DNA from 3 places in the Nonomuraea purpurea genome. Region 3 is predicted to be linked to each of the others. Evidence: riboswitches for the same ligand, from Rfam matches in the RefSeq annotation. Region 3 holds a riboswitch; each other region holds the start of a gene.
What was found. Region 3 has a riboswitch for thiamine pyrophosphate ahead of ACFOY2_RS44645 (purine-cytosine permease family protein). Riboswitches for the same ligand answer to the same signal wherever they lie in the genome.
Positions count from the first base shown of each region.

Region 1 (3,985 bases), on a different contig from region 3:
CTCACCGACGAGGTGATCCGCGATCTGAACGCCAAGGTGGACGTGGACGGCGGCATGCCGGTCCTCGTCGCCCGCGACTGGCTGAGGTCGCAGGGCTTCGTGCGCTGACTGTCTGATGGCAACGCCCGGCCGGGCCCCCGCAGCTGGGTCCCGGCCGGGCCCCCGAACGCGCCGGCGGCCCGGCTCAGGGGATGGCGACACTAGTCACCGGCCGCCACACGATCGGCTCACTTCGAAAGATCTCGAAACGACGGCCGGGTCAGTCGACGTAGACGGTGCCGCCGAGCCGCCTGAACTCGGCCGCCTTCTCCGCCAGCCCTGCCTCGACCGCCTCCTTCCTGATGTCGTGGCTGATCCGCATGGAGCAGAACTTGGGCCCGCACATCGAGCAGAAGTGGGCGGTCTTGGCGGGCGCGGCCGGCAGGGTCTCGTCGTGGAAGGCGCGGGCGGTGTCGGGGTCGAGCGACAGGTCGAACTGGTCCTCCCAGCGGAACTCGAACCGGGCCTCCGACAGCGCGTCGTCCCGCTCCTGCGCCCGAGGGTGACCCTTGGCCAGGTCGGCCGCATGCGCCGCGATCTTGTACGTGATCACGCCGGTCTTGACGTCGTCCCTGTTCGGCAGGCCGAGGTGCTCCTTGGGGGTGACGTAGCAGAGCATGGCCGTGCCGTACCAGCCGATCATGGCGGCGCCGATGCCCGAGGTGATGTGGTCGTATCCGGGGGCGATGTCCGTGACCAGCGGCCCCAGCGTGTAGAACGGGGCGTCGTCGCAGAGCTCGCGCTGCAGGTCGACGTTCTCCTTGATCTTGTGCATGGGCACGTGGCCAGGACCCTCGATCATCACCTGGACGTCGTGGTCGCGCGCGATCGCGGTCAGCTCGCCGAGCGTGCGCAACTCCGCGAACTGGGCCTCGTCGTTGGCGTCGGCGATCGAGCCGGGACGCAGACCGTCGCCGAGCGAGAACGACACGTCGTAGCGGGCCAGGATCTCGCACATCTCGGCGAAGTTCTCATACAGGAAGCTTTCGCGGTGGTGCGCCAGGCACCAGGCGGCCATGATCGAGCCCCCGCGCGAGACGATGCCGGTCTTGCGCCCGGCGGTGAGCGGCACGTACGCCAGCCGCACCCCGGCGTGCACGGTCACGTAGTCGACGCCCTGCTCGCACTGCTCGATCAGGGTGTCGCGGTAGACCTCCCACGACAGGGACTCCGGACGGCCCTTGACCTTCTCCAGCGCCTGGTAGATGGGCACGGTCCCGACCGGCACCGGCGAGTTGCGGATGATCCACTCGCGGGTCTCGTGGATGTCGGGGCCCGTGGACAGGTCCATGATCGTGTCAGCGCCCCAGCGCGTCGCCCAGGTCATCTTCTCGACCTCCTCCTCGATGGAGGACGTCACGGCCGAGTTGCCGATATTGGCGTTGATCTTCACGAGGAAGTCGCGGCCGATGATCATCGGCTCCGACTCGGGGTGGTTGACGTTCGCGGGGATGATGGCCCGGCCCGCCGCCACCTCCTGCCGGACGAACTCGGCGTCCAGCCCCTCGCGCACCGCCACGAACTCCATCTCCTTGGTGACCAGCCCCCTCCTGGCGCAGGCGACCTGCGTGACCGGCTGCCCCGCGGCGCGGCGGTCGCCCACCCACTGCTCACGCAGGCGCGGCAGGCCCTGGTTGACGTCGGTCTCGACGGCGGGATCCGTGTACGGGCCCGACGTGTCGTACAGCGTCACCGCAGAGCCGTCGGACAGCCGCACCTGACGCATCGGCACGCGCAGGTCACCGATGTAGATCTTGGAAAAGCGCGCATCCGTCATCGCGCAAACTCCCTTCGCCGGCATTACCCGGAGCAGGTTCTGGCGGTCGGCGGCTGTCAGCCGTCCTCTCAGCCCGGTCCACACCGGGCTCCCGCGTTGGACGGCGGTGATCGTACCCACCCCGCACCCGGCGCGAAACCCCCGCTCAGGTTTGACGATCGCCCCTGGCGGTACGGAGCAGGTCAGGGGGACTATGAAGAGGATCACCGCTGTCGCAGGACTCGTGGTGATGGCCACGTTCGGCGTGACCGCCGCCTACGGGGACGGGATGCACAAGCACGAAGTCAGCCAGGACCAGTTCGACATCCTGATCGCCCAGTGCCGCTACTCCGCCCTGGGGAAGGCCAAGTGCCGCGCGACGGTCAGGGAGACGTACCGCATCGGCAAAGCCGACCCTTCACTCGACTGCCGGACGTACTCCGGCATCTCCGTCTGCGGCACGCTGACGCTCAGCAAGACCCAGCGTGCGTGCACACGAAACTCCACCGAGCACGGCATCTCCTTCCGCCGGGCCGAGGTGGAGTGCTACGCGCTGGCCTGAGGAGCTGGGATCTTGATCATCGCGGGGGTCGACGGCTCGCGCGCCGGGCTCGACGCCGTCGCCTGGGCGGCCGACGAAGCGGCGCTGCGCCAGACCACGCTGATCGTGGCGCACGCCGTACCCAAATGGGTGTGCGAGCAGACGACCGGCGGCCACTACGCCGAGGTCGGCCAGTGGATGCGCCAAGGCGCCAACACCGTCCTCGCCGCCGCCCAGGACCGCGCCCACCGTGAGCAGCCCGGCGTCACCATCGAGACCGTCCTGCTGCCGGGCGACCCCCGCTCGGCCCTGATCAAGGCGGCCCAAGAGGCCGAACTGCTGGTCGTGGGCAGCCACGGGATCGGCGGCCTGCGCGGGCTGCTGGTCGGCTCCGTCGCGTACGGGGTCGCCACGCACTCCACCACCGACGTCGTCCTGGTCCGCGACCCGCTCCCGGCGCCGCGCGAGGAGGTGGTCATCGGAGTCGACGGCTCCCCCGGGGCCATGCGGGCGCTCGAGTTCGCCTTCGCCGAAGCCGAGCTGCGTGGCGTCCGGCTGCGTGCCGTACACGCCTGGGCATGGCCGCACCCCGGCGGCTTCGAGCCGGCCGACCCCGACCGCGAACAGAACACGCTGCGGACGCTCCAAGAGTTGCTCGCCCCCTACCGCGAGCGGCATCCCCGGGTGGACGCGGTGGTCGAAGTCGTCCACGGGCACCCCGTCGAAGTGCTGAAGGAGGCTGCGGCGCGGGCCGGCCTGCTGGTGATCGGCTCGCGCGGGCACGGGCAGCTCGCGGGGATGCTCATCGGCTCGATCAGCCACGCCATGCTGCACCACGCCCCCGGCCCTCTCGCCGTAATCCGGCGTTTCTGAAAGTTACACGCCGCTCCCGGCGTCCGCGCAGGTCATCGATCCACCCCGGCGCACCTGCTTCCCGCGCTCGGCAGGCCGTCCTTACGATCTGCGCAGACGACGGACGGGAGAGCAAACGATGCGCAGGATCAGCGCCCTGCTGGCGGCGACGGTGGCACTCGTCGCGGCGGTGTTGTTCGCGACCACCACGAACGCCAGCGCCGCCCCCATCAGGATCATGCCCTTGGGCGACTCGATCACCGGATCCCCCGGCTGCTGGCGGGCCCTGCTCTGGAACCGCCTCCAAAGCAGCGGACACACCAACATCGACTTCGTCGGCACCCTCCCGACGCAGGGCTGCGGGGTCGCCCACGACGGGGACAACGAGGGCCACGGGGGCTACCTGGCCACCAACATCGCGAGCCAGAACCTGCTGCCCGGCTGGCTCTCCGCGACCAGGCCCGACATCGTCCTGGTGCACCTGGGCACCAACGACGTGTGGAGCAACATCGCGCCGGCGACGATCCTCAGCTCGTTCACCACGCTGGTCAACCAGATGCGGGCGAGCAACCCCGCCATGAAGATCCTCGTCGCCAAGATCATCCCTATGAACCCGTCCAACTGCGGCGACTGCGGCCAGCGCGCCGTCACCTTCAACAACGCCATCCCCGCCTGGGCCGCCGCCACGACCACACCGCAGTCGCCGATCACGGTCGTGGACCAGTGGACGGGCTTCAACACCGCCACCGACACCTACGACGGGGTGCACCCGAACGCCGCCGGCGACCAGAAGATGT
Region 1 is NZ_JBHSBI010000058.1:2,837-6,821, reverse strand. Features, by position in the region: gene ACFOY2_RS53675 (glycine betaine ABC transporter substrate-binding protein) at 1-108, shown strand, start outside; gene thiC (phosphomethylpyrimidine synthase ThiC) at 260-1,816, opposite strand; TPP riboswitch at 1,809-1,921, opposite strand; gene ACFOY2_RS53665 (hypothetical protein) at 2,010-2,357, shown strand; gene ACFOY2_RS53660 (universal stress protein) at 2,370-3,209, shown strand; gene ACFOY2_RS53655 (cellulose binding domain-containing protein) at 3,328-3,985, shown strand, end outside.
Region 1: linked by a shared signal. The riboswitch ahead of thiC (phosphomethylpyrimidine synthase ThiC) and the one ahead of ACFOY2_RS44645 (purine-cytosine permease family protein) in region 3 are both predicted to bind thiamine pyrophosphate.

Region 2 (3,985 bases), on a different contig from region 3:
CGTGCCGGTCACAGGCGTCGCGGAAGACTTCGAGGAGGGCGAGTTCGTCGCGAGCCTCCAGGCCCTTCTCCCGCAGTTGGATGATGTCCACACCGCCGGCCAGCACCGCGTCGAGGAACTCTGCCAGATCGCCGCGGTCGCGGCGGCCGTCTGTGCAGAGGTAGAGGCGGGCCTCAGAAAGCGAGGGCTTGGGCACGCCGCTTCACCTCGGTGTGACGGCCGGCCCTGATCGCCTCGATGGGCGAGCCGGGCAGGGAGTCATCTGGGGTGAAGAGCCAGCGCAGCGACTCGACGTCGTCGTAGCCGGCGTCGAGGAGCACGGTCAGCGTGCCCGGCAGGCCCTTCATCACGTCCTTCCCGTCCAGGAACACCGCGGGCACCTGTGGCCCGCCGCGCTCCCGGCGCACGCCTAGAAGCTTGTGGTCCTTGAGGAGTTGCTTGGCCCGGCCCAGCGGAAGCTCGAGGCGCGTGGCCACTTCGGGGAGAGTCAGCCACTCGTCTACGAGCCGCTCGGTCTCCCGGTCGATCTGTGCAACAGAAAGCGTCACGAAACCACAACTACCACATGCCGTGCTTGCTCAAACAACACAATCCCGTAGGGGGACATCTGGATCTACCAGGCGTTCCGTGTCGAGACGGTGTCCGGCGTCGATGATTTTACGCCCCTGGACGAGGTCTCGCGGCCGATCGACGGCGAGCACGGCGGCGAGGGTGTCGCCCGCTGTCAGCCAGACGGCCGACCACTTGCCGTCGAGGTCGCCTCGGTAGAGGAGGCGCTCGCCCGCCGGGTGGTGGCCGGCGTACTGGAGCATGTGCCCGAACTGCTCCGACCAGAAGTACGGGACCGGGTCGTAGACGGCCTCCTCGCCCATCAGGGTGGCGGCGGCGACCTCGGGGGCGTTGATCGCGGTGTCCCAGTGTTCGACCCTCAGCCGGGTCTGCCAGCGGCGCGACCACCACGCGGCGCAGTCGCCGACGGCGACGGTGTCGGGCAGGGAGGCGCGCAGGTGTTCGTCGGTGACGACGCCGTTGTGGAGGTCGACGTCGGCGCCGGCCAGCCATTCGACCGCCGGGCGTACTCCGATGCCGGTCACGACCACGTGAGCGTCGACGAACTCGCCCCCCACCAGCCGCACGCCGCCCTCGTCCACGGAGTCGACCATGGTGTCGAGCCGCAGGTCGATGCCGTCGTACCAGCGCTCGGTGCGGGCGCCGATCTCGGTGCCGACGGCGGTGGCCAGCGGCGCGGAACCGGCCTCGATCACCGTCACCTCGCACCCGGCGCGGCGGGCCGCGGTGGCGACCTCCGCGCCGATCCACCCGGCGCCGATGATCGCGACGCGGGCGCCGGGCACGAGCATGGCCCTGAGCTCGTGCGCGTCGTCGAGGGTGCGCAGCACGTGCTGCGGGCCGTCGCCGGGGAGCATGATCGGCTCGGCGCCGGTGGCGATGACCAGGCCGTCGTAGCCGAGTTCGCCTTCGGTCGTCTCCACGACGCCCTTGCGCAGCGACTTGGCGCTGACGCCCGCCCAGAAGTCCACGTCGAGGGCGGCCAGGTCGGTGTCGACGAAGCTGTTGTCGGCGTTGCCGAGCAGCACCGCCTTGGACAGCGGCGGACGGTCGTAGGGCCGATGGCGTTCCTGGCCGATCAGGGTGATCCGGCCGCCGAATCCGCGTGCGCGCAGGGCCTCCACCGTGCGCACACCGGCCAGGCCCGCTCCTACCACCACGACATGGTTCACGATGATGACCATAACCGGGCTCGTGCGCCGGCGTGACACCGAGGCCGTAGGCTGTGGATGTAGACGCGCGGGAGTCCGGCCGTAACCGGGCTGAGAGGAAGGCTTGACGGGCCTTCGACCGCAAGACACCTGATCCGGATCATGCCGGCGAAGGGAGCGCAGGTGGATGTGATCGTGGGCGGCGGGGTCGTCGGGCTCTGCGTCGCCTGGCGGGCGGCCCGTGCGGGGCTTGCCGTCACCGTCGTCGATCCGGCCCCGGGCTCGGGGGCCTCTCACGCGGCGGCCGGGATGCTGGCCCCGGTGAGCGAGGTCGCCTACACCGAGGGGCCGTTGCTGCGGCTGGGGGTGGCCTCGCTGAGCCGCTGGCCGGCCTTCGCCGCCGAACTGGCCGCCGAGAGCGGCCATGAGCTCGATCTGCGTACGGACGGGACACTCGACGTCGCCTTCGGGGCCGACGACCTGGCCGTGCTGGACGAGTTGGCCACGTACATGGACAAGCTCGACCTGCCGGTCGAGCGGCTGACCGGGCGCCAGTGCCGCCGTCTGGAGCCGATGCTGGCGCCCTCGGTGCGCGGGGGGTTGCTGGCTCCCGGCGACGCCTGGGTCGATCCTCGGCGCGTGACGGCGGCGCTGCTCGCGGCGCTGGAGCGGCTGGGCGTGCCGGTGGTGCGGGCGCGCGTGCGCGAACTGCTGCGCTCCGGCGGGCGGGTCGCCGGGGTGCGTCTGGAGGACGGCGGGCGGCTGCCGGCCGACCGCGTGGTCGTGGCGGCCGGGGTGTCGAGCGCCGAGCTGGCCGGGGTTCCTGTGCGGCCGGTCAAGGGGCAGATCATGCGGTTGCGTTCGCCTGGGCCGCTGCTGTCCCGCTGCGTGCGCGGCACTGTGCACGGCACGCCCGTCTACCTCGTTCCGCGCGGCGACGGAGAGCTCGTGGTGGGGGCCACGCAGGAGGAGCTGGGGTTCGACACCAGGGTGACGGCGGGCGGCCTGTATGAGCTGCTGCGGGACGCCAGGGAGCTGGTCCCGGGGGTCACCGAGCTCGAACTGTCCGACGTCGTGGCGGGGCTACGGCCGGGGACGCCGGACAACCTGCCGCTCATCGGCCCCACCAGAACACCGGGCCTCACCCTGGCCACGGGGCACTTCCGGGCCGGCGTGCTGCTGGCCCCGCTGACGGCGGACCTCCTCATGGCCGAGCACATCGGGGACGACGGCGGCCCGGTCGAAGGCACGGGCCCAGGGGAGCGCGCGGGCCCGATGGGCGTCGGGGGCCCGGGAGACGGCGCAGGCCCCGGAGATTTTCGAGGCCATGAAGACGACCGAGGCCCCGGGAACGGCGCAGGCCCTCAACGCCACGAGGGCCTGCGCGATAGTGGCCATAGGGCGGAGTTGAGGGAGTTGGCGGTGTTGTGCTCGCCGGAGAGATTTCGGGAAATTTCATGATTGTGACGATCAACGGGGCCGCGCACGAGGTGGCCGACGGCACCACCGTGGCGCAGGCCGTACGCACATTGACCACGGCCTCCACCGGGGTCGCCGTGGCCGTGAACGACGAGGTGGTCACGCGCAGTTCGTGGGAGACGACGGCGCTCAGCGACAGCGACCGCATGGAGGTGCTGACGGCGGTGCAAGGTGGATGATCTGATCATCGCCGGTGACAAGTTCTCGTCCCGGCTCATCATGGGCACAGGAGGAGCGCCCTCGCTGGAGGTGCTCGACCAGGCGCTGGTCGCGTCCGGGACCGAGATGACCACCGTGGCCATGCGGCGGCTCGACCCCGGCGCCCGCGGTTCCGTCCTCGACGTGCTGCGCGAACGCGACATCAAGGTGCTCCCCAACACGGCCGGCTGCTTCACGGCGGGCGAGGCCGTGCTGACGGCGCGGCTGGCCAGGGAGGCGCTCGGCACGAACTGGGTCAAGCTCGAAGTCATCGCCGACGAACGCACCCTGCTGCCCGACCCGATCGAGACCTTCGACGCGGCCGAGCGGCTGGTGGCCGACGGGTTCGTGGTGCTGCCCTACATCGGCGACGACCCGGCGCTGGCCCGGCGGCTGGAGCAGGCGGGGTGCGCGGCCGTGATGCCTCTGGGGGCGCCGATCGGGTCGGGGCTGGGGATCCGCAACCCGCACAACATCGAGCTGATCGTGGAGGCGGCCTCCGTCCCGGTGATCCTGGACGCGGGCATCGGCACGGCCAGTGACGCGGCCCTGGCCATGGAGCTGGGCTGCGACGCCGTCCTGCTGGC
Region 2 is NZ_JBHSBI010000004.1:344,959-348,943, forward strand. Features, by position in the region: gene thiE (thiamine phosphate synthase) at 1-196, opposite strand, end outside; gene ACFOY2_RS10475 (Rv2175c family DNA-binding protein) at 174-548, opposite strand; gene ACFOY2_RS10480 (NAD(P)/FAD-dependent oxidoreductase) at 579-1,742, opposite strand; TPP riboswitch at 1,800-1,915, shown strand; gene thiO (glycine oxidase ThiO) at 1,905-3,182, shown strand; gene thiS (sulfur carrier protein ThiS) at 3,179-3,379, shown strand; gene ACFOY2_RS10495 (thiazole synthase) at 3,372-3,985, shown strand, end outside.
Region 2: linked by a shared signal. The riboswitch ahead of thiO (glycine oxidase ThiO) and the one ahead of ACFOY2_RS44645 (purine-cytosine permease family protein) in region 3 are both predicted to bind thiamine pyrophosphate.

Region 3 (3,985 bases):
TCGACCGCATCGCGGACAAATGGTCGCTCCTCGTCATCGCCCTGCTCGACTGCCAGAGCCTGCGCTTCACCGAGCTGCGCCGCGAGATCGACGGCGTCAGCCAGCGCATGCTGAGCGTGACCCTGCGCCACCTCGAACGGGACGGCCTGGTCAGCCGTACCGTCTACCCTGTGGTGCCGCCCAGGGTCGACTACGCGCTGACGCCGCTCGGCCGTACGCTGCACCAAACCATCAAGACCCTGGTCACCTGGACCGAACAGCACCAGGAGGAGATCGCCACGGCGCGTGCCGCCTACGACCAGCGACGCGAGATGATGGAGGCATGACCGAGCTTGCCGAGGACATCAATAAGCAAGGAAACATGGGCCCGACGAAGGAGGGTTCATGACTGTTCCTGAGATCGACGCCGGCGCCGTTCCCGCAGACGCCTACCTGCTCGACGTGAGGGAGCAGGACGAATGGCGCGCCGGCCACGCCCCTGAGGCCGTCCACATCCCGATGACGCAGATCCAGGGGCGGGTCGAGGAGGTGCCGGGCGACACGACCGTCTACGTCGTCTGCCGGGTGGGCGGGCGTTCGCTGCAGGTGGCGGCCTGGCTCAACCAGCTCGGACGCGACGCCGTCAACGTGGGGGGCGGCATGCACTCCTGGGAGGCCGCGAGCCGCCCGATGGTCAGCGAAACCGGCCAACCGCCCTTCGTCGCCTAATCCTCGCGGAAACTCCACCCGGGGTAGGCGGCGGCCAGCCGGGGCCCATGGGCGTCCCAGCTCTCGGCTGGCAGCCGCAGCACGGGCCGGAGGACGACCTCCCCCGACCGGATGTCGAACCCCCAGGAGAAGCCGAGCACCGCGCGAACCTCCCGGGTCACCATGGTCGGGGAGAAGCACAGGAAGCTGTGGGCCAGCCAGGTCATGTCGGCCCGCGAGTCGCGTGAGGGGGCGTCGAAGAGCGTCGGCCGGATGCCGAAGAAGGCGTAGGGCACGTTCAGATCGCCGTAGAAGCCGAGCGGGTCGGGGTCGAAGCCGTCCGAACCATCGGAGCTGCGCACCAGTTGCACCCACCCCATGGCCGCCGTGTATCCCCGACCCGGGTGGTCGATGACGGCCGTGCAGGCGGGAAGGCCCCGGGCAGCTTCGGGGAAGCGGCAGCGGAGAGCTTCGGGGGCGTCGTTGGGGACGACGTCCACGGCGACCGTCCCGTCGATCCCGCGTAGGCGGAAGGAGAAGCGCATGCGGACCCTCTCTGGCAATCGGGCGGGCCTTTAAGGCATCATGGGGGCGCGAGCTGGGTAGATCCCGGCTTTGCCATAATCTGTCAAACGCGGGAGCTCGGGGCCACCGGGCTGAGAGGGCGACCGAGAGCCGTCGCCGACCGCCTGAACCTGTCCGGGTAATGCCGGCGTAGGGAGTGTGCGATGGCGCATGTCGTCGACGAAGTTCCGCTGACTCTCGAAGGCAGGCCGCCGAAGACGCTGGGCGTGCTGGACCAGGGCGCTCTCTGGGCGAACCTCGGCGTCAGCCTCCTGGGTTTCTCGGGAGCGCTGTTCCTGCTCGACCCGCTCGGAAACGCCCCGCTCAGCCTGGCCGCCGCGCTCGTGGCGGCCGTGGTCGGCAGCCTGGTCGGCACCGCCATGGTGGGCCTGTCGGCCATTCCGGGCACGCGGACGGGCAAGCCGGCGATGGTGCTGCTGCGCGGGCTGTTCGGGGCCAGGATCTCCTATGTGCCGACCGTGCTGAACATCGTGCAGATGCTCGGCTGGGGCGCGTTCGAGCTGTGGGTGATCGCCAAGGCCGCCTCCGCGATCTTCGGCGAGGTGCCGTACCAGGTGTGGGTGATCGCGGCGGGGGTGCTGACGACCGTCCTGACGATCTGGCCCCTCGGTTCCGTACGGCTGCTGCGGCGCTACGTGACCGTCGGCGTGATCGTGTCGATGCTCTGGTTCACCTGGTTCTTCCTGTCCGAGGCCCCCGCGTACGACGGCGGTTCGTGGACGGCGTTCGCCCCGGCCGTCGATTACGTGATCGCGCTGTCGGTGTCGTGGGTGCCGATGGCCGCCGACTTCGCCCGGCACTCCAGGTCGAGCAGGGCCGCGTTCACCGGTGTGGTCGGCGGTTACACGCTGGCGCAGGTGGCCTGCCTGGGGCTCGGCGTGTACGCGGTGGCGATCGCCGGGGCCGCCACGGTGGGGGCCGACTCCATGGCGGTGTTCACCCCGTTCGTGGCCGCGCCGGTGGGCGCGCTGTTCTTCGGCATCCTGGTGCTGCGCGAGACCGACCAGTCGTTCGCGAACGTCTACTCGACCACGGTCTCGCTGCAGAACCTGATGCCGCGCGTGGACCGGCGGCTCTTCTCCGTCGCCATCGGCGTGCTCACCATCGCGATCGCCCTGGTCGTGGACGTCACCTCCTACGGCGCCTTCCTCGGCGTGATCGGGGCGGTGTTCGTGCCGATGTTCGCCGTGCTGGCCGTCGACTACTTCGTGCTCGGCGGCTCCCGCCGCTGGAACACCGAGGAGAACGCCCCTTCGCGCTGGTCGATGCTGGTGCCGTGGGCGTTCGGCTTCGTCGCGTACTGGCTGACGACCTCGACCCCCACGGTCGCGGCCTGGGACGGCTTGTGGGCCTCGGCGCGTGCGGCCATCGGGTTCACCCGGCAGATGTGGATGAACGGCGCGCTCGGCGGGGCGCTGGTGGCCGCGCTGGTCACGCTGCTCATCGCGTGGCCGAGGCGCGGCTCTCGACGTTGAGCAGGTGCTGCTTGGCCGCCGCGCCGCCGGCGTAGTCGCCGAGCGCGCCGTCCTCGCGCACCACCCGGTGGCAGGGCACGATCACGCAGACGGGGTTGGAGGCCAGCGCGTTGCCGATCGCCCGCAGCGCGCGCGGCCTGCCGATGCTCTCGCCGATGCGCTCGAACGTCGTGGTCGTGCCGTAGGGGACCGCCATCGTCTTCTGCAGCACCGTACGCGCGAACGACGTGGCCAGCGTCAGGTCCACCCGCGTCGCGAACGCCCGCAGGCGGCCGGAGAAGTAGGCGTCCAGCTCTCTGCGGACCGGGTCGAGGCGGCGCGCGTCGGGCCCGATGAACGTGCCCACATGCCTGCTGACCAGCTCGTACACGGTGTTTTCCGGCTCGAAGCTGCAGGCTGCGATGCCCTTGCCCGTCACGGCCAGCACCAGCTGGCCCACGGCCCCGTCGTAGGTGCCGAACGCCACCTCCGGTGGCGCCTCACTCCGATACGTGCTGGAGGTCGCGCGCAACAGGGCATCGAGATCGCCGCTCGACATACCCCTCCCCCTCTCAGCCGCCGGGAATCACCGTGACCGCAGCGTATCGGACGGATCGCCCGACGCACTCACCGTGCCACGTGCACTATGGAGTAGTGGGGGACGAATGGGCCGGTAGTGACGATGAGATCGCTCGTGCGGTGCTCGCCAGCTCACCCAACGCCGTCGTGGCGCTCGACAGGGACCAGAGCGTCCTGATCTGGAACGACGCCGCCGAGCGGCTCTTCGGATGGACGGCGGAGGAGGTGCGCGGGCGCCGGGCGCCGATCGTGCCGGAGGAGCTGACCGCCGAGCACAACGCCGTGCTCGAACGCGTGCGCACCGGAGGCCAGGTCTCGCTGCGCACCAAGCGCCTGCGCAAGGACGACAGCGTGCTCGACGTGCGGGTCGACATCAGCGCGTTACGCCTGGGCAGCGCCGTGGCCGGATACGTCTGCGTGTACCACCTGGCGGGCGTCGACCAGGCCGCCAAGCATCGCATGGCGCGCCGCGACAGGCTGGTGCGGCAGCTGACCGACGTGGTCGGCGACATCAACTCCGAGCTGGAGCTGCCGGCCGTACTGGACCGGATCTCGGCCAACCTCACGGAGCTCACCGGGGCCGACGCGGGCGGGTTCGTGCTGATCGAGAGGGAACGGCTGCGGCTGGTCAGCACGTACCAGTTGCCGGAATCGCTCAGGGGGACGACCACCGACCTGCG
Region 3 is NZ_JBHSBI010000034.1:50,733-54,717, reverse strand. Features, by position in the region: gene ACFOY2_RS44660 (winged helix-turn-helix transcriptional regulator) at 1-326, shown strand, start outside; gene ACFOY2_RS44655 (rhodanese-like domain-containing protein) at 385-708, shown strand; gene ACFOY2_RS44650 (hypothetical protein) at 705-1,232, opposite strand; TPP riboswitch at 1,312-1,425, shown strand; gene ACFOY2_RS44645 (purine-cytosine permease family protein) at 1,416-2,747, shown strand; gene ACFOY2_RS44640 (methylated-DNA--[protein]-cysteine S-methyltransferase) at 2,713-3,285, opposite strand; gene ACFOY2_RS44635 (sensor histidine kinase) at 3,381-3,985, shown strand, end outside.